Regions from separate parts of the Serratia sp. YWN4 genome, predicted to be linked through region 3. Evidence: predicted binding sites of a transcription regulator. Region 3 holds the regulator's gene; each other region holds the start of a gene.
What was found. The regulator Fur, encoded in region 3, represses iron uptake genes when iron is present. The targets are predictions, from matches to a motif close to ATAATAATGAGAACNACTATCAA.
Positions count from the first base shown of each region.

Region 1: a site for Fur is predicted at 4,963-4,985, ahead of ygiD (4,5-DOPA-extradiol-dioxygenase). Genes of this name have one in related genera too.
Region 2: a site for Fur is predicted at 4,951-4,973, ahead of ACX9GT_RS17415 (isochorismate synthase). Genes of this name have one in related genera too.

Region 1 covers NZ_CM147696.1:765,600-773,429, forward strand. The annotation lists gene hldE (bifunctional D-glycero-beta-D-manno-heptose-7-phosphate kinase/D-glycero-beta-D-manno-heptose 1-phosphate adenylyltransferase HldE) at 1-1,397, shown strand, start outside; gene yjeH (L-methionine/branched-chain amino acid transporter) at 1,416-2,669, shown strand; gene ubiK (ubiquinone biosynthesis accessory factor UbiK) at 2,697-2,972, opposite strand; FMN riboswitch at 3,100-3,260, shown strand; gene ribB (3,4-dihydroxy-2-butanone-4-phosphate synthase) at 3,371-4,024, shown strand; gene zupT (zinc transporter ZupT) at 4,082-4,849, opposite strand; gene ygiD (4,5-DOPA-extradiol-dioxygenase) at 5,059-5,841, shown strand; gene ACX9GT_RS03615 (glutathionylspermidine synthase family protein) at 5,895-7,055, opposite strand; gene ACX9GT_RS03620 (DUF1190 family protein) at 7,059-7,718, opposite strand.
Region 2 covers NZ_CM147696.1:3,694,616-3,702,445, forward strand. The annotation lists gene dhbA (2,3-dihydro-2,3-dihydroxybenzoate dehydrogenase) at 475-1,233, opposite strand; gene ACX9GT_RS17405 (isochorismatase family protein) at 1,233-2,087, opposite strand; gene ACX9GT_RS17410 ((2,3-dihydroxybenzoyl)adenylate synthase) at 2,091-3,704, opposite strand; gene ACX9GT_RS17415 (isochorismate synthase) at 3,712-4,917, opposite strand; gene fepB (Fe2+-enterobactin ABC transporter substrate-binding protein) at 5,113-6,075, shown strand; gene entS (enterobactin transporter EntS) at 6,062-7,330, opposite strand; gene fepD (Fe(3+)-siderophore ABC transporter permease) at 7,479-7,830, shown strand, end outside.
Region 3 covers NZ_CM147696.1:1,527,027-1,534,856, reverse strand. The annotation lists gene ybfF (esterase) at 1-650, shown strand, start outside; gene ybfE (LexA regulated protein) at 948-1,235, shown strand; gene fldA (flavodoxin FldA) at 1,498-2,037, shown strand; gene fur (ferric iron uptake transcriptional regulator) at 2,367-2,813, shown strand; gene ACX9GT_RS07170 (family 20 glycosylhydrolase) at 3,006-5,669, opposite strand; gene chiP (chitoporin ChiP) at 5,812-7,200, opposite strand; gene glnS (glutamine--tRNA ligase) at 7,782-7,830, opposite strand, start outside.

The DNA.
Region 1 (7,830 bases), 760 kb from region 3:
GTGTGTTGGTGGTTGGTGACGTCATGTTGGATCGCTATTGGTATGGGCCGACCAGCCGTATTTCACCGGAAGCGCCGGTGCCGGTGGTCAAGGTAGATACTATCGAAGAGCGTCCCGGTGGTGCGGCTAACGTCGCGATGAATATCGCGTCACTTGGGGCCAATTCGCGCCTGGTGGGGCTGACCGGTATCGACGATGCGGCGCGTGCGCTGAGCGCCAAGCTGAACGAAGTCAACGTGCGCTGTGATTTTGTCTCGGTGCCGACGCATCCGACCATTACCAAGCTGCGCGTGCTTTCTCGCAACCAGCAGTTGATCCGCCTGGATTTCGAAGAAGGCTTCTCCGACGTCGATCCGCAGCCGATGCTGGAGCGCATCCAGCAGGCGCTGCCACAGATTGGCGCACTGGTGCTCTCGGACTACGGCAAAGGTGCGCTGAGCAAGGTGCAGGGCATGATCGCCTTGGCGCGTGCTGCCAAAGTGCCGGTACTGATCGATCCGAAAGGCACTGATTTTGAACGTTACCGTGGGGCCACGCTGCTGACGCCAAACCTGTCCGAGTTCGAAGCGGTGGTCGGTCATTGTAAAAATGACGATGAGCTGGTTGAGCGCGGCATGAAGCTGGTGGCGGATTACGCGCTTTCTGCTTTGCTGGTCACCCGCTCCGAGCAGGGAATGACGCTGTTGCAGCCCGGTCATGCGCCGTTGCATCTGCCGACCCAGGCGCAGGAAGTGTTCGATGTCACCGGCGCCGGTGATACGGTGATTGGCGTGCTGGCGGCGGCGCTGGCGGCGGGCAACTCGCTGGAAGAGTCCTGTTTCCTGGCGAACGCGGCGGCAGGCGTGGTGGTGGGCAAGCTGGGAACCTCGACCGTTTCACCTATCGAGCTGGAAAACGCCATTCGCGGCCGTGCCGAGACCGGCTTTGGCGTGATGACCGAAGCCGAGCTGAAAAATGCAGTTGCGCAGGCGCGGCAACGCGGCGAGAAAGTGGTAATGACCAACGGCATCTTCGACATTCTGCATGCTGGCCACGTTTCCTACTTGGCGAATGCCCGCAAGCTGGGCGATCGCCTGATCGTGGCGGTTAACAGCGATGCCTCCACCAAGCGCCTGAAAGGGGAAACCCGCCCGATCAACCCGTTGGAAAACCGTATGATCGTGCTGGGGGCGTTGGGTGCCGTGGACTGGGTAGTATCGTTTGAAGAAGATACGCCGCAGCGCCTGATCGCCGATATCCTGCCCGATTTACTGGTAAAAGGCGGTGACTACAAGCCGCAGGATATTGCTGGCAGCGCCGAGGTCTGGGCCAACGGCGGTGATGTGAAAGTGCTGAACTTTGAAGATGGGTTGTCGACAACCAACATTATCAAGGCCATCAAGGATGGGCGTGATTAACGCTCAATAAGGCATAGCGTGAGTGGACTGAAGCAGGATCTGAGTTTGGCGCAGGGCGTTGGGCTGTTGTCCACTTCGCTGCTGGGCACCGGGGTGTTTGCCGTTCCTGCACTGGCGGCGCAGGTTGCTGGCAATGATAGCCTGTGGGCCTGGCCGATCCTGATCGCGCTGGTGTTCCCCATTGCTATCGCTTTTGCGGCGTTAGGCCGCCACTTTCCCAGCGCGGGCGGTGCGGCGCACTTTGTCGGCATGGCCTTCGGGCCGCGCATGGCTAAAGTGACCGGCTGGCTGTTTCTCTCCGTGATCCCCGTTGGGTTGCCTGCCGCGCTGCAAATCGCGGCGGGCTTCTGGCAATCTGCGTTTGGCTGGAGTGCCAACGGTTTGCTGCTGGTGCAGATTGCCACGCTGGTGGTGATCTGGCTGCTCGGTACGCGCAGCGCCGGTTCCAGCGCCAATATTCAGACGCTGATCGCTATTCTGGTTGTCGCGCTGGTGGTGGCGATCTGGTGGAAAGGCGGTATTACGCCTGCACAGATCCCTTGGCCGGTGGTCAGCAACATTTCCCCGCCCAATATGTTCCACGCTTTGGCCGTGATGTTCTGGTGCTTCGTTGGGCTGGAGGCCTTTGCCCATCTGGCCACCGAATTCCGCAATTCTGAGCGGGATTTCCCGCGCGCGCTGCTGCTTGGCATGTTGGTGGCCGGTGCTGTCTACTGGGGTTGCACTGTGGCAGTGCTGCACTTCCATGCCTATGGTGCCGATCGGGCTGCTGCTGCTTCGCTGCCCGGTGTGGTTGTACAGCTGTTTGGCGAAAGTGCACTGTGGATTGCCTGCATCATCGGTTATCTGGCCTGTTTTGCCAGCGTGAATATCTATACCCAGAGCTTCGCCCGCCTGGTGTGGTCGCAGGCGCAGACCAGGCCATCAAGCGCGCTGGCAAAACTTTCCGCAGGGCGAGTGCCGGTGAATGCCTTGAGCGCCGTGGTCGGTTGTTGCCTGATCTTCACCCTGCTGATCTATACCCTGAATCTGCCACTCGATACGCTGTTGGTGTATGCCAATGGGATTTTCGTGCTGATTTATCTGCTGTGTATGCTGGCAGGTTGCCGGATCTTGCAGGGCCGTTCGCGGCTGATGGCGGTGATTGGTTCAATACTGTGTCTGTTGCTGCTGGTGATTATCGGCTGGAAAAGCCTGTATGCGTTGGTGATGTTGGCGCTGATCTGGCTGGTTTTGCCGCGTAAGCCGCAGGTGGTTGTCAGTCAGCAATAAGGGCGCGCAGGCGCGCCCTCGTCAATCTTATTCGTCTGCGGGTTTGGTGGTTGGCGCGGTATTCAGCTTGCCTTCCAGCTCGGTCAAACGCTGTTCCAGCAGCGCCAGCTTCTCACGGGTGCGCAGCAGTACCTGGGTCTGCACGTCGAACTCTTCGCGGTTAACCAGATCCAAACGGGTCAGCTGCGATTGCAACACTTGGCGAACCTTTTTCTCAACGTCTTCCCCGAATTCCCGTACGCCTTTAGGCAGAGATTCTTGTACCTGGCGTGCGATCTGTTCAATTTTTTTCGGGTCAATCATGGCATTTCCCTTTCTGATATTGAGTGGCTGATGCCTAGTGTAATGCGAGTTGCCCGCCGGATAAACCAATACTCGTCATCTAACGCCATAGCTTGAAAGACGGGGGTGATGGCGCTATAGTCGAGAGGCTTATTCTCAGGGCGGGGTGAAAGTCCCCACCGGCGGTAAATCACCTTCTACGGTGAAAGCCCGCGAGCGCTCAACCTGTTCTCAGGAATCGGTTAGAGGTCAGCAGATCCGGTGTAATTCCGGGGCCGACGGTTATAGTCCGGATGGGAGAGAGTAACGACACCTGTCGGGCTTATGCCCGCTTGCGTTATTTTTTCGGCTATTGTGATAGCCACTCCTCAAGCTAGCCCTGGTTCTGGTAATCCATAATTTTAATGAGGTTTTTTACCATGAATCAGACTCTACTTTCAGATTTCGGCACGCCAGCGGAACGCGTTGAACGCGCGCTCGATGCATTGCGCAATGGGCGCGGTGTGATGGTGCTCGATGATGAAAACCGTGAAAACGAAGGCGATATGATCTTCGCCGCAGAAACCATGACCGTTGAGCAGATGGCGCTGACCATTCGCCACGGCAGCGGTATTGTGTGCCTGTGTATCACCGAAGATCGCCGCCAGCAGCTTGAGCTGCCGATGATGGTCACCAATAACTCCAGCCAGTTCCAGACGGCGTTCACCGTGACCATCGAAGCCGCGCAGGGCGTGACTACCGGCGTATCGGCTTCCGATCGCCTGACCACCATTCGCGCCGCTATTGCCGATCGTGCCAAGCCGAGCGATTTGAGCCGCCCAGGCCACGTGTTCCCACTGCGTGCCCAGCCGGGTGGCGTACTGAGCCGCCGTGGGCACACCGAAGCGACGATCGATCTGGTCTCCATGGCCGGTTTTAAACCTGCCGGTGTGCTGTGTGAACTGACCAACGATGATGGCAGCATGGCGCATGCGCCGGAAGTGATCGCGTTTGCCAAACAACACGAAATGGTTGTATTGACCATCGAAGATCTGGTGGCCTACCGTCAGGCACAGGAAAAAAAAGCCAGTTAATACGTTGATTGGTATGAAAAAGCCGCTTTATCAGCGGCTTTTTTACGCCCAGCTAGCTTAGCCAATCCCGCCGCTTTGCAGCAGCGTCAGGCTGAACCCCATCACTGCCATGCCACATAGCACGCCATAGCTCGGGTTATTGTGCGGATCAATCTCTTTCGCCAGCGGCATTAGCTCATCTACCGACAGCGCCACCATAATCCCGGCTACCGCAGCCATAATCGATGCCATCACCACCGGTGAAATCATCGGGCCCAGCAACAGGAAGGCCATAACGCCCCCCAGAATTTCTGCCAGGCCGGAGATCCCTGACCACAACAGCGCCTTGGTTTTGGAACCGGTCGCCGCATACACCGGCCCGGCGACCGCTAGCCCTTCGGGAATATTGTGGATCGCTACGGCCAAGGCAATCCCCATGCCCAGCTCCAGATCGGCACTGGCCGTCACAAAGGTGGCGATGCCTTCTGGGAAGTTGTGCAGGCTGATACCCAACGTCAACAGGACTGCCGTGCGCTTCAGGTTGTGCGGCTTAATCGGCTTTTGCATCAAATCCTGCGGATGCTGGTGTGGCAACATGCGATCGAGCGCAAAATAGCCCAGCAGCCCGAGCATGAACATGCCATAGCCGAGCACCGGTGACACCCCAGGGGTATGCAATGCGGCAGGCAGCATTTCCATCAGTGAAATCAGCAGCATAATCCCAGCGGCAAAACCGAGGGAAAACGCCAGCAGGCGATTGGATGGCTTCTGGCCGATAATGCCGAACAGGGCACCGACAAAGGTTGCGCCACCGGCCAGCAGGGTCAGAATCAGCGGTACTGACAAGATAGGTTCCTTTACGCTAATGATTATTGTTTATGTTCCGATACTAACAGAGTAAAGGCATAAATCGAGCGGATTTGGCTGATTGCTTCCATTGAGCTAGCCGTTCAAATTTATTGAAGATCATTATCATGGTTATCCGGCTGTCTCGGTAAAGCAAAGAGCGTAATGTAGCCAGCAGAAAGCCTATTACGTTAAGCAAAGGATAACTTATGACCACCTCTCGTATGCCTGCACTGTTTCTTGGCCACGGTAGCCCGATGAACGTGCTGGAAGAGAACCGTTACACCCAGGCATGGCGTGCGCTGGGTGAACAGTTACCGCGTCCGAAAGCGATCGTTGCTGTTTCTGCCCACTGGTATACCCGGGGCACCGCTGTGACGGCGATGGAACAGCCAAAAACCATTCACGATTTTGGTGGCTTTCCTCAGGCATTGTTTGATACCCAGTATCCGGCACCCGGTTCACCCGAACTGGCAGCCCAATTACAAACTTTGCTGGCTCCGAGCGAAGTGGGTGCGGATACCGGTGAATGGGGATTGGATCACGGCACTTGGGGCGTGCTGATCAAAATGTACCCGCAAGCAGATATCCCGGTGGTGCAGCTCAGCATTGATGGTACTCAACCTGCGCAATATCACTATGAGCTTGGCCGCAAGCTGGCAACGTTGCGCGATCAAGGCATTATGATCGTTGCTAGCGGTAACGTGGTGCATAACCTGCGGATGGTGAAATGGCAGGGGAATGCCAGCTCGTACCCATGGGCAGAATCATTCAACCAGTACGTGCGCGATAACCTGAATTATCAGGGTGAGAATCATCCACTGGTGAACTTTATGCAGCATGAAGGTGCTGCGTTGTCGAACCCGACGCCGGAACATTACCTGCCGTTGCTGTATGTGCTGGGGGGTTGGGACGGTAAAGAGCCGATCTCAATCCCGAACGATGGCATCGAAATGGGGGCATTGAGCATGTTGTCGGTACAGGTAGGATAATAAATGTGATTGGGTGTAGCGCAGTGCCACGCCCAATCTATTACCAAGCACTATCAGCCAAGAATAATATGCGGATAGAAACGTGACAGATCCTGGGTGATCAACTCGCGATCTTCCCGCAGGCCGATACCACAAGGTTGATCGTTCACCAGCCAGCTACCGATTAGCGTATAGCTGCCTTCAAACTGCGGCAACGGATGGAACTGCTGCACAATCATGCCTTCTTCGCCGTATGGCCCTTCAACGCGCGCCACTTCCTGGCCGTTCTGCACGATCTGGATATTCGCCCCTTCTCGTGAGAACAGCGGTTTGGTGACGTAGTGATCCATCTGCGGATGATCGTCTTGCGCAAAGTAAGCCGGTAACAGGTTCGGATGGTTGGGGAACATTTCCCACAGCAGCGGCAACAGCGCCTTGTTGGAGATAATGCTCTTCCAGGCCGGTTCCAGCCAGCGCACGCCAGCGTCTTCCAGCTTGGTGGAAAACATTTCGCGCAGCATGAATTCCCACGGATAAAGCTTAAACAGGTTACCGATAACCTGGTTTTGCAGATCGGTAAACTGGCCTCTTTCCCCAAGGCCGATCTCTTCCATAAACAGGAATTCGGTCGGCAGACCAGCTTCCAGCGCACAATCTTGCAGATATTGCACCGTACCGCGATCTTCTTCGCTGTCTTGGCAGCAGGCCAGATGCAGCAGGTTAAAACCGTGATTGGCTTGCAGATCGGCAAAGCGTTCGATCAGTTTTTCTTGCAGGCTATTGTACTGATCGGACTCGGGATCCAGCTTGCCAGCGTTGATCTGATCTTCCAGCCACAGCCATTGGAAGAAAGCCGCTTCATACAGCGATGTGGGCGTATCGGCGTTGTTCTCCAGCAGCTTGGGTGGATTCACACCGTCATAAGCCAGATCGAGGCGCGAATACAGCGAAGGCTGATGGGTACGCCAAGAACTGCGAACAAACTCCCAGGTATGCTTTGGAATACAGAACTTGGTCATCAACTCGTCGCTGTTGACCACTCGCTTCACCGCTTTCAGGCACATTTGATGCAATTCTGCGGTAGCGTTTTCGATCTCTTCGATCTGTTCCAGGGTGAACTGGTAATAGGCGTCTTCACACCAGTACGGCTCGCCGTACATGGTGTGGAACTGGAAACCAAATTCAGTGGCTTTTTCGCGCCAGTCCGGGCGCTCGGTAATCGCAACGCGTTTCATGCCTTAACCGCCCATGCTACGCGAGCTGGAACTGGAGGTTGCGCTGCTGCGCTGCATGCTGGTCTGCTTGGCGACGCTTTCACCGAAACCACCACGGGTGATGGTTTTGGTCACCGCCGGTTTAGGGGCCATGGCGGTTTTAGGCACGGTCATGGTACGGCCGCCTGCGGTTGCCGGGCCATAGCTCTTGCCGGTGGCATCCACGAACTTGCCGTTTGCCGGGCTAGCACCGTTTTTAGAGGTGAACAGCGGTTGCTGGGCGAAACCTGAACCGCCCATCATCCGGCCCATCATGTAGCCCGCCATCAATGGCATCCACATGCTGCCGCTGCTTTGCGACTCTGCGGCCATACCTGCCTGTGCAGGCGCCTGAGTTTGAGCACATTGCGTTTCGCCGAATTCGGCTACGCAATCTTCACGGGTGGAGTACTTCGGCGCGGTTTTCTCGGCTTCTTTCATCGCGTTGTTGTACGCAGTGGTGCATTGCTCGCTCATCGAAGGATTGGCGCGCGAACAGTCGTCGGAATTTTGATACAGAGAAACCGTTTCATCCGCCTGTTCGCAGCCGGCCAGCATAAAGACTGCGCTGATCGCCAAAGCCACGGGCGCAACACGCCAGGATTTGCGGAATGTATCTCGGTTGATGTTTTTTGTCCGTTTCATCGTTAGTAATCTCATCATTTGGGCTGTATTCGCCCTTACCCAGTAGTAGGCCGTAAGGATAGGGGAAAGATGGTCATAATTAAAGCGAAAATGCCCATAGAATCCACTCTTT
Region 2 (7,830 bases), 2.2 Mb from region 3:
AGAGATAGCTCATAACAAATATCTACCTAACATGAGCATCAAGCGGTCTGTTAGCGATCACAGGATCGTCCTCACCCGGTCTAATTTTTATTAATGAAAATTAAAGATGGCTAAAAATAGCACAGGGTATGCAAGAAGAAAATGAACGGAATGCTTTAATAATTAAGGCAATGAACTGGCTATAGCTATTCTGACGATTCAGGTCTGAGCAACTACACGCATCGCGCATGAGATATTACAAAGTGCTTGAATATACCCATCAATCTTCAAGACACTGGGTTGTTGACTATCGCGTCCTGCAACTCAAATTATTTAGGGTATAGTCATGCATCAAGAAGTTAATCCTAAAAAATTGACTAAAAATGCAATGGCTGATGAGATCATGATAATGATCTCATCACCTGTAACACCGTAATTTCTAGCCTCCTCATCTTGGCTTACCGCAATATTCAAGACGGTACTTTTACACCGACATCAAGCCGCCAGCGTTGCCCCGCCGTCAATCACAATATCCTGCATCGTAATATGGCTGGCACGCTCCGAAGCCAAGAACAGGATCGCATCGGCAATCTCCTGCGATTTAGCAATTTTACCCAGCGGGATCCCCAATTTAAACTGTTCAGGGAAACCATTGATCATCTTGCGCTCACCGCTTTCGTCCTGCCACATGCCGCGCAGCATCGATGTATTAGTGGATCCTGGGGAAACCAGATTACAGCGCACGCCATGAGGGGCCATCTCCAGCCCTACCGTCTGGCACAGGCTGCGCAGGGCCGCTTTAGAGGCACAGTAGGCAGCCATACCCACGCGCGGCACATGGGCCGCATTAGATGCCACGCTGACGATGGCTCCGCGCTGCTGGCGGCGGAAGACCGGCAACGTCTGGCGGAACATATTGAACGCCCCACCCGCATTCACCGCCATGCAGGCCAGCCAATCCGCACTGCTGGTTTCGTCGGCCAACCCCATGCGCAAGATCCCGGCGCCATTCACCAGCACATCCAGCTCAGGTTGTTGCGCCAGCAACCGCTGGCAAACGCGATCGACCGCCTCACCGTCAGCAATATCCAGCACTTCGGTACGGAACGGATAATCCTGTTCATCAAAGCGCAAATCAAAGCCAATCACCTCGGCACCGCACTGCACAAACGCCAGCGCGGTTTGATAACCGATCCCAGCCCCGGCACCGGTCACCCAAACCCGCTTGCCGGTAAAATCATGTCCATGATTCATCAGGATTTCCCCTCAGAAAGCAGCGCCCACCAACTGTCGATAGTGGGGGATTTTGCCAGCGCGATAAAATCGATATCTTCACGGATCTTGCGCCAACGGGTCGCCAACTCCATGATGCGCACCGAATCCAGGCCGTAATCAATCAGGTTTTCATCGTTACCGATATCTTCACTGTCTTCATCGAGCAGCGGAATAATCTGCTGACGCAGCGCGTCGATGCTGGCCATGCCCGGCAGCAGATCGGCGGTCATCACCACGCGGCCACAGCGCCCGGCGGTATAACGCAGCGCCATCAGGTGATCATCTTGCGAGAAATCCGCCAAACCATCGGCCACCATAAACGGCTTGATGTCACGCATAAAAGCGTCGATGGCGGTAATCATACAGCCGATATGCGCATAGACACCGCAGATAATCAGTTGGTCGCGCCCGCTTTCCTGCAAAATCTCCTGCAACGGTGAACGATGAAACGCGCTGTAGCGCCATTTCACCAGCACGGTATCGTTAGCATCCGGTGCCAGCGCGCTGACAACCGCCTGCTGTTCCGGGTGCTTGTTCAAGCCCGGCCCCCACATATCGTTCAACAACGCCCGGTCTTTATCACTCTGCTGATTAGGCTGCGCGGTATAAAACACCGGAATGCCCTGCTCTTTGCAGTAGCGGCGCAGCTTGGCGATGTTCTCTACCACCTGTTTAATCAGCGGACTGTCTTCCCCCCAAAAATTGAGGAAATACTGCTGCATATCGTGGATCAACAATGCGGCGCGCTGCGGTTCAAAGGCCCAGCTCACTTTATTAGCGGGCAATTCGCTCGGCGTTGGTAATACATAATCGTTAAGTTTAGGAATAGCCATGGCTTATTCTCCCTGAGCCTGAGTCAAATGTTGACGCAGATGTTTTTTATCAACCTTGCCGACCGGGGTTAACGGCAGCGATTCCACCTGAATAAAGCGATCGGGTAATTTGAACTCCGCAACCCCCAATTCGCGCAGATGGCGGCGGAATACCACCGGTTTCACGGCGCTGTGCGCCACAATAAAGGCGCAGCTTTTCTCCCCCATCAGCGTATCCGGCATCGAAACCAGCGCGGCATTGATCACTTCCGCATGGCGCAGCAGCAGGTTTTCAATCTCTTCGGCGGCAATCTTTTCACCACCGCGGTTAATCTGGTCTTTCTGCCGCCCTTGAACCTGCACGTAACCGTCCGCTGTCAGGCTGATCAAGTCGCCCGAACAGTAAAAACCGTTGTCGTCAAAGGCTTCGGCGTTATGCTCTGGGCTCTGGTAATAACCACGGAAGGTATAGGGGCCACGCGTCATCAGGCGGCCGGTTTCACCCACCTGTAACGGATTACCTTGTTCGTCAGCCACCCACAGCTCATCGTCTGGGCACATTGGTGTGCCTTGGGTGGCGAGAATGTGTTGGTCGTCATCATCAAGCAGGGTGTAATTCACCAAGCCTTCGGCCATGCCAAATACCTGTTGCAGTTGGCAGCCGATCTCAGTGCGAATGCGCGCCGCCAGGGTTTCCCCCAGCTTGGCACCACCCACCTGCAACAGTTGCAGGCTAGCTAATTGCTGGTTGCTACCCCACTCTTCAATCGCCTGTAACCACAAAGTGACGGCGGGCGGCACCAGCGCGGTGACGGTAATCTGATGCTGTTCGATCAGCCTGAAGCACTGCGCTGCGGCTGGATCGGCGGCAAACACCACCCGCCCGGCAGCATAGAACACGCCTAACACCCCCGGTGAACTCATTGGGTAATTGTGCGCGACCGGCAGTGCGCACAGGTAACGAGTGGCACTATCGAAACGGCAGATCTCTACGCTACGGCGGATGCTGTAGTAATAGTCATTGTGGGTACGCGGGATCAGCTTCGGCGTGCCGGTGCTGCCGCCGGAAAGCTGGAAAAACGCCACCCGATCGGCGGCCGTCGGAGCCGGTGTAAAGTCACCGCAATCCTCCTCCAGCCAGGCGGCTAAAGCATGTTCTCCAGCAGATTGACTACGTAACCCCACTACCCGCAGCGAGGGATATTGTTCTCTGAACGCCGTCAGAAAATCGTCCTGCGCGAACAGGCTATGTTGGCGATCGGCAATCAACAAAGCGGGCTTGATCTGGCTGGCATAGGCATTCAGTTCACTGCGCTGGTGGCTGAACAACGCATTCACCGGCACCACACCGATCTTCAGCAGGGCAAAGAACACCACATAGAATTCCACCACGTTGCCAAGCTGTACCAGCGCGGTATCGCCCGCTTGCAGCCCCCGGCGCAGCAAGGCAGCGGCCAGGCGATCGGAAAGCTGCTCCAGTTCGCGGTAACTCAGGCTACGCTGCGCGTCAATCAGGGCAACGGCGTCATTGTCTGCCTGCCGGGCCAAGATCTCGGTCAGCGGCTTATCGATCCAATAGCCACGTTCACGGTAACGGCGCGCGAAATCCTCGGGCCAGGGGGTAAAAGCAATACTCATAAGATGTTTATCCTTGAAGGCCAAAGGCACGCAGCATGGTGCTGAGTTTGGTGCCGGTTTCATGCCATTCAGCCTGTGGAGATGAGTCCGGCACAATGCCCGCGCCGGCAAACAGGCGCACCTGATTGGCGTTGACCGTACCGCAGCGGATAGTAACCACCCACTCACCGTTACCTTCGGCGTCACACCAACCAACAATGCCGCCAAATAGCCCACGCTCAAAAGGCTCCAACTGCGCGATCAGTTCACGCGCTTCCAGCGTCGGTGTGCCGCAAAGTGCTGGCGTCGGGTGCAACAGGCAGGCCAGCGACAGCGCGTTCTCTGCCCGTTCGGCCACTTCGCCGTCGATCGGCGTCGAAAGGTGCCACAGCGTCGTGGTGCTCAGCAGTTCCGGGGAAGCGGGAATATGCAGATGGCGGCAGCGGCCACGCAAGACCTGACGCATATCTGCGGTGACAATCTGGTGTTCATAGCGATCTTTGCTCGACGCCAGCAGTTGCTCACTGGCTTGACGATCCTGTTGAGGATCGCTTTCACGCCGTGCCGACCCTGCCAGCGGGTTCGAATGGAACTGATTACCGTACTTGCGCAGCAGCAGTTCCGGGCTGGCCCCCACCAACGCCCCCTCTTCCAGCGGGACATGGAAATGGAAACCCTGTGGATTCTGGGCAATGATGCGCATCATCAGTGCCTGCGAGTCTATCCGTTGGCTGGTTTCAATCTCCAGCAGGCGAGAAAGCACCACTTTTTCCAGCTGTTCACCGCCGGTCACCTGCACCGCATCGGCCACCATTTGCATAAACTGCGCCTGCTTCGGTAACTCGGTCTGGCGGGTAATGGCGGGCAACGCGGCTGTTGTGGGTTTCACGCCTGCCATAAAGGCTTCACGTTCAAACCACTGGGTCTGCTGGGGGATAAATAACGCCGACGGTTGACGGGTATCGAAAGGAATAGCGCCGCACAGCACCGGGTTTGGTATCCCTGCCTGTCGGGCTTGGGCAAACGCCTGCTGTACTGCCCGCTGGAAGGTGCCTTGCAGATTATCGCCATCGGCGGCAGGCTGCGTAATTTTGGCAAAGCACCCTTGCGTGCTCAGGCTACGATAAGGAGAAGTAAAAAAGAAACCTGAGGTTGGGGAAACCGTGGCTGACTGTAGCGCACGATCTCTGCTTTGCAGCCCCTCTTGTTCGGTACCCTTAACGGCTAACACCATCGGCACTTCCTCTATTTGGAAACAACAACCAATATAATAATGATTATCATTTGTATTACGTTGCGGTAAAATACCTTCCCGAATTTGCCATGTCAATAAATGTAAAAACTTCTTTGCATCAAAATCGACGTATACATTTTGTGACTTCATTCATTAAAATGATAATTATTAACATTTAAACAGAGACTCCCGAAAATGATACCTACCTTGCGATTCGGCCTGGCGCTGTTTGCCATGCTGGCACTGGGCATAGCCCAAGCATCAACCACAGCAGAGTGGCCACGCAGCCTTACCACTTCACACGGCGTGATAACCCTCAAGCAGCCCCCGGTGCGGATTGTCTCTACCAGCGTCACCGTCACCGGCACCCTGTTAGCCATTGGTGCCCCGGTGATCGCCAGCGGAGCCACCAGCCCAAACAACCAGCTGTCAGATAAACAGGGGTTTTTCCATCAATGGGGTGAGATCGCCGCCCAGCGCGGCGTGAAGCGCTTATACATCGGTGAACCCAATGCCGAAGCGGTAGCCGGTGAAGCCCCTGACCTGATTGTGATGTCCGCCACCGGTGCCGATTCCGCGCTGCGCCTGTACGATCAGTTATCGGCCATTGCACCGGTACTGGTGGTGAATTACGACAACAAGAGTTGGCAGGAGCTGGCGCTCATTCTCGGCCAGGCAACCGGGCACGAAGCCCAGGCGGAGAAAGCCGTCAGTGAGTTTGCGGCACGAGAAAAAGCGCTGAAACAGCGGATGACGTTGCCTGCGCAGCCCACATCGGCGCTGGTCTTACGCAGCGATGGCAAAAATGCCAACCTGTGGACCGCCGACTCCTCACAAGGGCAACTGCTACAGCAGTTAGGCTTTACTCTGGCAACGCTGCCGCCAAAGCTCAACGCCAGCACCAGCCAAGGGGCGCGCAAAGACATTATTCAATTAGGTGGGGAAAATCTGGCGCAGGGTCTGAATGGCCAAACCCTGCTGCTGTTTGCCAATGACGAAACCGACGTGCAGCGGCTGATGAGCAACAGCTTTCTGGCGCATCTGCCCGCGGTAGAAAACCAACGGGTTTATGCGCTGGGCAACGATACTTTCCGCCTGGATTATTACAGCGCCAGCAACCTGCTGGCGCGTCTTGAGCAGCTATTTATTTCTCAGTAGCTTCAGCGGCGGGTTGTAGCACATGGCTCTGCCCGCCACTGCCTACCTGGCGCAAACCGCGCATGGCGAACGCCAATACCACCGCCAGCAGTACGGCGCCAAAACCAAAGCTGGTTGAGGTCATGGCTGGCAGCATAAACGCCCCCATTGCTCCCAGTAGCAAGGCACCTAGCGCATCGCCGACCACGTTCTGTGCGGTCCACAGCCCGTTGATGCGGCCAAGAAACGCATCCGGCGTCAGGTTCTGAATCAGCCCATACTGCAACAGCGAGTTCAGCGCGCTAAGGTAACCAAAAGCCACCAGACACAGCAGCGCCATGCCATACCACGGCATCAGGCCAAACAGCCCGATAGCAGCAAAGGCGGCAATCGCCGTCAGCAGCATCACCCAGCCCGGCCTAGCGACCTGCGCCACTCGCCCGCTGGTGAAAGCGCCGATCGTCGCCCCCAACGGTACGGCGGCATACATAAAGCCCAAATGCCCGATGCTCACATTCCACATGCCGGAGATCGCCGGATACAGCACCCGCACCGCACTGGCCATGGTCATCAGCGCGCCGATCAGCGCCACCATGCCAATCACTTTATTTTGCAGCAGGAAGGTGAAACCGCCGATCAAGGCACGCAACGGATGCTCACGCGGCTGCGGCGGTGGTTGCAACTGCGGTAAGCGCAATAAAGGGATCAGCGTCAACATGGTGCCTAACGCCGCCAGGCCGTAGTTCCAGGCCACACCGGCGCTGGCGATCACCGCGCCGCCAATCGCCGGTGAGAGGATCGAGCCAAAACGCACGGTCAACATACTGATGGCCCCGGCCTGCACGATATTCTCACGCCCCACCAGCGCCGGCGTGGCGGCCAGTAAGGCGGTCACGCCGACAGCACCAAAGAAACCGTCCCACACCGCCAACAGATAGATCGCGGTCAGAGAAGGCGCAGGCAACGCCGCATTCAGGCACAGCCCGACAAAACCGACACCGCAGGTGGAACGGGCAAACAGGATCAGGCGGCGGCGCTCATAGCGATCGGCCAGCACTCCGCCCATCAGCAAACCGGCAAACATTCCGCTACCGGCCAGCGTCACCGCTAGCCCGACCAACAAGGTTGAACCGGTCAACGCCTGGATCTGTACCGGGATGGCAATCGCCATCAGGCCGAGTGCCAGAATCGAAATAAAACGGGCGCAAAATACCGCACGAAAGACCGCATTGGTTTTCAGCAGGCCAAAATCGAGCAAAATAGAGGGTTTATTCATCTTGTTATCACCACAACCGAACTCCGTTATGCAGCTTGAAACTCATCAGGAACAGCGCTAGTGCTGCTCAGGCTGCTATGCTACCATAGATAGATACAATCAATAATGATAATAAATATCATTTATATTCAATTGATAATAGGCTGTCATGTTCCGGCTTACGCGTAATTGCTCTCCTCCTTTATCTGCCCCATTCCTGGGCTTATCCCGCTCATTCTGGCCGCGCCTGCTCGGGCTGCTGTGTGCCGTTGCCGTTTTGATCTTAATGATGATGCTCAGCCTGTCGCTGGGGGCTAAATCCATCCCTTTTACTACCGTGCTTGAGGCGCTGAACGGGCAATGTACCGGTGCCGACTGCATCATCGTGACCGAAGCCCGGCTGCCACGAACGCTGATCGGCGTATTGGCCGGGGTTGCCCTTGGGCTGGCCGGTGCGCTGATGCAAACCCTCACCCGCAACCCGCTGGCCGATCCCGGTATTCTGGGGGTTAACTTCGGTG
Region 3 (7,830 bases):
ATCAACAGCATACGGTGATCAAGGTCGATCTGCGCAATCATGGGCTTTCGCCGCGTGCTGATGAGATGACCTATCCGGCGATGGCGCAGGATCTGCTGACGTTGCTGGATGATTTGCAGTTGGATAAGGTCATCGTCATCGGCCACTCCATGGGTGGTAAAGCCGCCATGGCGCTCACGGCGATAGCCCCTGAGCGGGTTGAACGGCTGATTGTGATCGATATCGCCCCGGTGGCTTATAACACCCGCCGCCACGACAAGATTTTTGCTGCTCTGCAAGCGGTCACCGATGCCGGTATTAGCCAACGGCAACCGGCGGCACAGCTGATGCGCGAATATCTGGATGAAGAAGGCGTGATCCAGTTCTTGTTAAAGTCTTTTCATGCCGGAACCTGGCGCTTCAACCTGCCGGTATTGATCGCACAATACGCGAGCATGATCGGCTGGCAAAATGTCCCCTCTTGGCCACATCCAACGCTATTTATCCGCGGTGGGCTTTCGCCTTATGTGCAGGATGAGTACCGCGAAGACATTGCCCGCCAATTCCCGCAGGCCCGAGCTTACGCCGTCGCAGGTACCGGCCATTGGGTTCATGCGGAAAAACCGGACGCTGTGTTACGGGCCATCCGCCGCTTCCTTGATGAAGCCTGAAACAAAGTGGTGAAAAAACGTGCTAAAGAGAACGAGTTAGCGCGTTTTTGGCTAAGTTAAGCATTGTCGTTGCTCTATCTGCTGGGGTAATATGGCGCGCTATTTCCGACGTCTTTCAAGCTGCTATAGCTTGGGTCCTGCGGGGATATAATTTTGCCGCCCAGTTCAACGTGCAAACAAGCACTTGGCTGGAGGTAAATTTGGCTTAGGGTTTATTGGCCCGAATGGTGTTAACTGAACCGTCTGGAAGTGTGAAAACGCTTTCTGATGCAAACTCCCTTGCAGTAGTCCGCAACAATGGCAAAAGAACAAACGGATCGCACGACGCTGGATCTGTTCGCAGATGAACGCCGTCCGGGGCGACCGAAAACCAACCCGCTTTCCCGTGATGAACAGCTTAGAATCAATAAGCGTAATCAGCTACGGCGTGACAAAGTGCGTGGATTACGGCGTGTGGAGCTGAAAATCAACGCAGACGCCGTGGATGCTCTGAACAAACTGGCGGATCAGCGCGATATCAGTCGCAGCGAATTGATTGAGCAAATGCTGCTGGCAAAACTGGCGGAAGAACAGCCAGAATCATGATCTCTTCAGCCGCACGCGCGGCGCGGCGTTAAGGATGACGCCGGATCAACACCGCTGGTACTGATCCCCCCGCATCGCATAAATGCGATAAAACCCCAGAGCACATTTCTGGCATGATGGTTATTTACCGGTAAGAGAGAGTCACCACGTTGAACTCTTGCCTTGATCTTACGTAAGACGATACCCAAAGGCTCGACGTTGCAGGTAAGCAACCCACGAACACCAAAGGTATATCCACTGAATTAAAAAGGTTATCTGCAATATGGCTCATGTAGGCATTTTCTTTGGCAGCGATACTGGCAATACCGAAAACATTGCCAAGATGATCCAGAAAAATCTTCAGCAAAAATATGGCAAAGACGTGGCTGAAATTCACGACATTGCCAAAAGCAGTAAAGAAGATCTGGAAGCTTTCGACATCCTGCTGCTCGGCATCCCCACCTGGTATTACGGTGAAGCCCAGTGTGACTGGGATGACTTCTTCCCAACGCTGGAAGATATTGACTTCAACGGCAAGCTGGTGGCGCTGTTTGGTTGTGGTGACCAAGAAGACTATGCAGAATATTTCTGCGATGCGATGGGTACCATCCGTGACATCATCGAACCGCGTGGTGCTGCGATCATCGGCCACTGGCCAACCAAAAGCTACCACTTCGAAGCCTCTAAAGGCTTGGCAGACGACCATCACTTCGTCGGCTTGGCTATCGACGAAGATCGTCAGCCTGAACTGACCAACGAACGCGTAGATGCCTGGGTTAAACAAATCAGCGAAGAGCTGAGCCTGGCCGACATCGTCGGCTAAGCCCCCCTCCAGATATTGTACAAAAGCCCTGCAAAGCGCATAGTGTCGGCTACAGGGCTGCTATCGGTATCACGGATTAGAGTAATAGAAGCTACAAGTCTGTAACTTCCCGCACTATCAGGGTAAACTGCGGCATCGGTTTATCCCATCCATCAAGACGTTGCATATACCCTTATGCAATAGTGCAGATATACCTTTGTTAACAACCGACGGTTTCTATTTAGAGCAAGCGGTTCTATAATGAGACGCAATTAATTCTTTTTGTGCCGACCAATGCCATAGGCGAAAACGCCCCAACTTGATTAGCACAGTAACAGGACTGAATCCGCATGACTGACAACAATAACGCATTGAAGAAGGCCGGCTTAAAAGTCACGCTTCCGCGACTCAAAATTCTGGAAGTCTTGCAGGATCCGGCATGCCATCACGTCAGTGCGGAAGATCTGTACAAAAAACTGATAGATATGGGTGAGGAAATCGGCTTGGCAACGGTTTATCGCGTACTGAATCAATTTGATGATGCGGGCATTGTGACTCGTCACAATTTCGAAGGCGGTAAATCCGTGTTCGAACTGACCCAGCAGCATCATCACGATCACCTGATTTGCCTGGACTGTGGCAAAGTGATCGAGTTCAGCGACGAACCTATCGAAGTGCGTCAGCGTGATATCGCCAAACAGCACGGTATTAAGCTCACCAATCACAGCCTGTACCTGTACGGCCATTGTGAAGTAGGTGATTGCCGCGAAAACGATACGCTGCATGACAAGCGATAACTCTGGCCTGCCAGAATCGAGAAACCGCCTTAATGGCGGTTTTTTTGTGCCTGCGATTTACAGACAAAAAAATCCCCGGACAGGCCGGGGAAAATGATAATTCCAAATATTGCACTCTCTTGCAGCACTTCTTTCTGACACGGACTACACCTACAGCCCATCCGCCGACACGCAGATGGGCTGAGTTTTGGCTTAGGCTTTTACCGGCTCGGCACGGCTGAAACGTTTGCCATCCGGGCTGACCGCACGGATTTGAACATCACCCGCAACGGCCGGGCGAGCACGATCGTCATAGCGCTGCCACTGTTTGCCGCCATCGGTAGAATATTCAATAGCCAAACCAGGCAAGGAGATATTAGCCTCCAGCTTGCCATCAACAACGCGTGCTCCCGGCACTGGCAGACGGTAGCTCACGCCACCTTTATCCAGCTTGGCCAACTCACGTTGCCCGATCAGGTTGGCAAAGTGCAGCCAGTCCTTTTCCAGCGTCTTGGTATCGACATGATGGGTTTCGCCACCTTTGTATTCACGACCGGCTTGATAATCCTGCTCCCAGCTCGCACGGTGCCAGGCACGTTCCGCAACAGACAGAGCACGTGGATAAATCATGTATTCCATTTGCTGGTCGGTACGCACAACTTCACTCCACAGCTGAGCTGAGAGGCCATAAGCACCCGGCCATGATTTGTCACTCTTGGCGGTGAAATGGTTGCCATCGCGGTCAACCGAGGTTTCAGCGTTTTGCGGCAGGTTGTTTGGTGCGAAGCTGAAGATCTTCTGCTCATCGCTGAAACGGGTGCCCCAGTAGTAACCATGCTCTTCCGGGGTCACTTCATAGGGGAAGTCCATATAGACGTAATCCGGGTTGGAGATCACCACCTGATAGCCCTTGTTCGCCCAGTCGTTGGCTGAGTCGAAGCCGCCCCAGAACAGGGTATCCCAGAAGTTCACCGTAACATTCTTAGTCGCGAAGGCTTTCGAGTCTTTGGCATCTTTCAGGCCATCCTGCCACGCCTGCATGCTGTCAATGCCGTGCGCTTTCACCAGTTGGCTGACTTCAAGCCCGAAGTAGCTCGGCAAGTGTTCCATATCTTCCACTTTGCCGTCTTTGATGATCGCCTGACAAACCTCAGACTTGGCCCATGGCTTGTCTTCTTTGCTCAGATCAAGAATGCCCTTGCCCGCTTCCGGCTTCTTCACATCGGTATAACCGGCACCCAAGCGGATGTTCTTCGCTTCATCCCCACCAAAATGCCAGGTTTGCAGTGGTTGACCGGCTTCTTTGTGCATCTGGGCGACTTCACCAATCACTTTATCAACAAAGTTTTTGGATGAATCCAGGCACGGGTTCAGGTAGCTCTGACGGTTAAAATACTGCACCGAGGTGGTATTGGACGTATCGGTCGGATCCACCAGGCGGAACTCATTCGCCTCTTTCTCTTTACCTTCAGCCAGCAGTTTCTTGTAGCGCGCTTCCATGGAAACGATCGCAGCGCGGGCATGCGCAGGCATGTCAATCTCTGGGATCACTTCAATCTGGCGTGCCTGAGCATATTTAACGATGTCGATATAGTCCTGACGGGAGAAGAAACCACCGTGCGGCTCTGGGCCTGAACCGTATTGCGGCAGCAGACAGGTGGTTTCGCTCAGGTCATGGCAACGCTGGCCACCCACCTCGGTCAGTTCCGGCAGGCCTGGGATCTCAATACGCCAGCCTTCATCATCCGTCAGGTGGAAGTGGAATTTATTCAGCTTATAGGCCGCCATCTGATCCAACAGACGCAGCACCGCATCTTTATGGTGGAAGTTACGCGCCACATCCAGGAAGATGCCGCGGTATTGGAAACGCGGTGCATCTTTGGCATCCAGCGTGGCAATCTTCTTGCTGCCGTCAGACGGGATCAGCGACAGAATGGATTGCAGGCCATAGAACACCCCGGCCTGATCGAAGCCGGTGATCGCAGCCCCTTTCTCACCAATCTTCAGTTGGTAAGCGCCTGGAACCGCCAGATCGCCTTTAAATGCGCCCGGTTGAATATCGGTTTTGATTGGATAACCACCAGCATGGTTTGCCACGCCCAGCAGTTCAAAACGCTTGGCTGCCGCATCTGCCGCTGGTTTGGTCAACGCGCTTAGATCCAAGGCAACACCTTTGCTCAGATCCACATCATGCTGATGAACCTTAACTTCCATCGGCGTTGGCATAATCTGGCCACGCAATGCTGCCGCTGGCAGCACTTTCAGATCCTGATTCTTGGTGAAGCGGCTTTCTGGCACCATCAGAATGTTATGGTCATCCTTGGTACGCTTCCACTGGTCACCGGTGAACGGGGTAACAAACTGGTTCACATCTTCGGTATCGGTATTCGCCAGGATCTTAGGCTTGGCATCACCTGAAGTGGCATACCAGCGCGGCAAGAAATCACTGTGGAACACCTGCCAGTATTCGGCAATAATCGGGATTTCAACGGCCTGCTTGGCCGGGAAGCTGGTGAATTTGTCGGTAGGTTCCAGCTTGTACAGATCGCCAGTGATATGGGTAATCTTGAACTGTTCGTTATCCACTTTCAGCGTCTGACGCGGACTGTGGAAATAAATTGCCCAGTCTTTATCTTTGATTTCCTGGCCATCGTTGGCCAGAGTGATCAACACCTTATTACAAGATGCCCAATCGGCACCCAGCTTGGCGCAATCAACACCATTATCAGCTGCACGGTTATCCAGCATCTTAAGATTCACTTTCAGCTGGCTGAGTTGATCAACAACCTGCTGGTTAGCCATGGCTGAACCCACGCTGCCAAATAGCCCGACGGTGGCGGTCAGGGCTGCAAGAGCACTCATCTTGAACTTGTTCATCTTCAACCTCTTCGGTAATCCGTTGTTGTTATCGCGAATCTCTTGCCCGATTTTTCGCTGCGTGCCTTTGCTTTAGAACAGGTGGCGGCAAGATTCGCTTTTAAAGCGTGATTTCCCGGCGGCATGGCCACCGGGGAAAACATTAGAAGATAGTGAATGGGGCAATAACGATGAATTTAACGTCTCTCTCATCTTGGAAAATGTTGCCGTAACCACCGCTCCAGCTAGGCAGATCGGAATGGTTGTCGTATTGCGTGAAGTGCAGTTTGAACAGCGTGCCTTTGGCACGGCCATCCTGCAAGGTATAGGCCGCATCCAGGCTATAAGCGCTCTCTCTCAGGCGCTGGCTCTGATCGTAAATCGGGTTAGTGCTTGGCTTCGCGTCCCAGGCATAAACATAAGAGGCACCGACCGACATGCCAGGAATATCCCACTTGCTCAGGTCATACATCACGCCGCCGTAAACCGCTTTTTCGCCGTTGGCGTTAAAGTCGGAACGGTTATCCCACCAGATATCAAGACGGCCGTTGGAAGAGGCATAAGTCGGGGTCATACGTTGCAGGAAGAAGCCCTGGTTACCCTCAGCCTTGACCATGGTGCCTTCCAGGCGCCAGTTGAACTGACCGGTGGTATAGCCGAAGGTCAGCGCCTGCAACCAAGCCAGACCATCATAAATGCTGTTAGGGTCACGGCTGTCACTGACGCGGTCTTCAGCGCCGTAGAACTGATAGCTGGTGGTCAGTGGATTGCCCGCAACATCAAATTTGTAAGAGGCTTTGGTGAAATACTGATTCACATACCCCTGTGCCTGACCGAAAGCAGCTTCCAGCACCAGATCGTTTTTGAAATCGTACTTGGCGCCCAGTGAATGCAGGTAGGAAACGCGGGTGGTGCGGTCATTCTGACGGAAATCATCCATCTCGAGATGCCAAGGCGCTTTATACTTGTCGGTCCACATGTAGGAGAAGCTCAGAGCTCCGGAGTCACCGTAGTCAAAGTTGGCACCAGCCTCAGCCCCTTGATAGGTGCCTGGCATAAAGCTCCAGTGTGGAGCCAGCAGCGTCTGGCCGCTTGGCTGGATATAACCCGCACGAGCCCACATCGGGCCATATTTGAATTTACCGGCGGCTTTGTACAGGCTGATACCGCTTTTATCGCCGGAGTAATCTTCATCATAGGTACGATTACGGCTGGAGAAGGCGATTTCGTTAGGGTGGCCACTTTCACTCGACTCTGCCATTTCGATGGCGGTAAATGCCGCCACATCGACACCAAACATGTCGGCCGCATAACCAGACGAGAAATCGAGGTTGGCGTTCCACGTTGAGTGGGAAAGGTTGGTTTTGAACTCACCGCTCTCAACGTCTTTGCGATCGCGTTGACGTTGCCAGTAATAAACCCCACCGGTCATCGTCGAATCATCGATAAACCCTGCCGCTTGCGCTTCAGGCGCCATAACAAACCCTGTTCCTAACAATGCACCCGCGATGGCGAGTACCAGCGTTTTACGCTGAGCACCGTGCGTACCCATAGAAAATTCCTCTTTGACTTGACTTTAAAAGTGCGCCCGCCAGTGTTCACCACTGCCCTGAACGGCCGCTAATAAAAACCCGATCGGGTAAAAGTTCTGCTGATAGGAGAAAACTCCGCTCAGCTTTATTGCTAGCGCTAGACTATTTTTCGCGACGCGAATTATCAAATGAAAAATGAGAGAGAATTGTCAAAGTATGACAAAGAGCACATATCGATGAGATTTTGTTACACGAATGAGCAATATCTTTTTTTGAATAAAAAATTCAATAAAATCAGAATAAATACTGATATCCAGGTAAATACCCTAAGAAAAGAAAGATTTCAGCCTGATAAAAACAAATACTTATGAAAAAAATGAGAGCGCTCTACAAATGATATTAATTTGCATCGCGAATATATAGAAGAGAGTTATACCCGCAGTGCAAAATATCAACATCAGGGGATTTCACAGCGAAAGAGCAGAGATAACGCCACGTTATCGGTGAAAAAAGGGGAGTGCCACAGAGGAAAAACGAGTTATTTCAAGCAATAAAAAAGCGCAACCTAAGTTGCGCTTTAAAACAGTGACAAAATCAGCGTTTATTCGCCCATTTTAGCCCAGGTATCCCGCAGGCCAACGGTGCGGTTA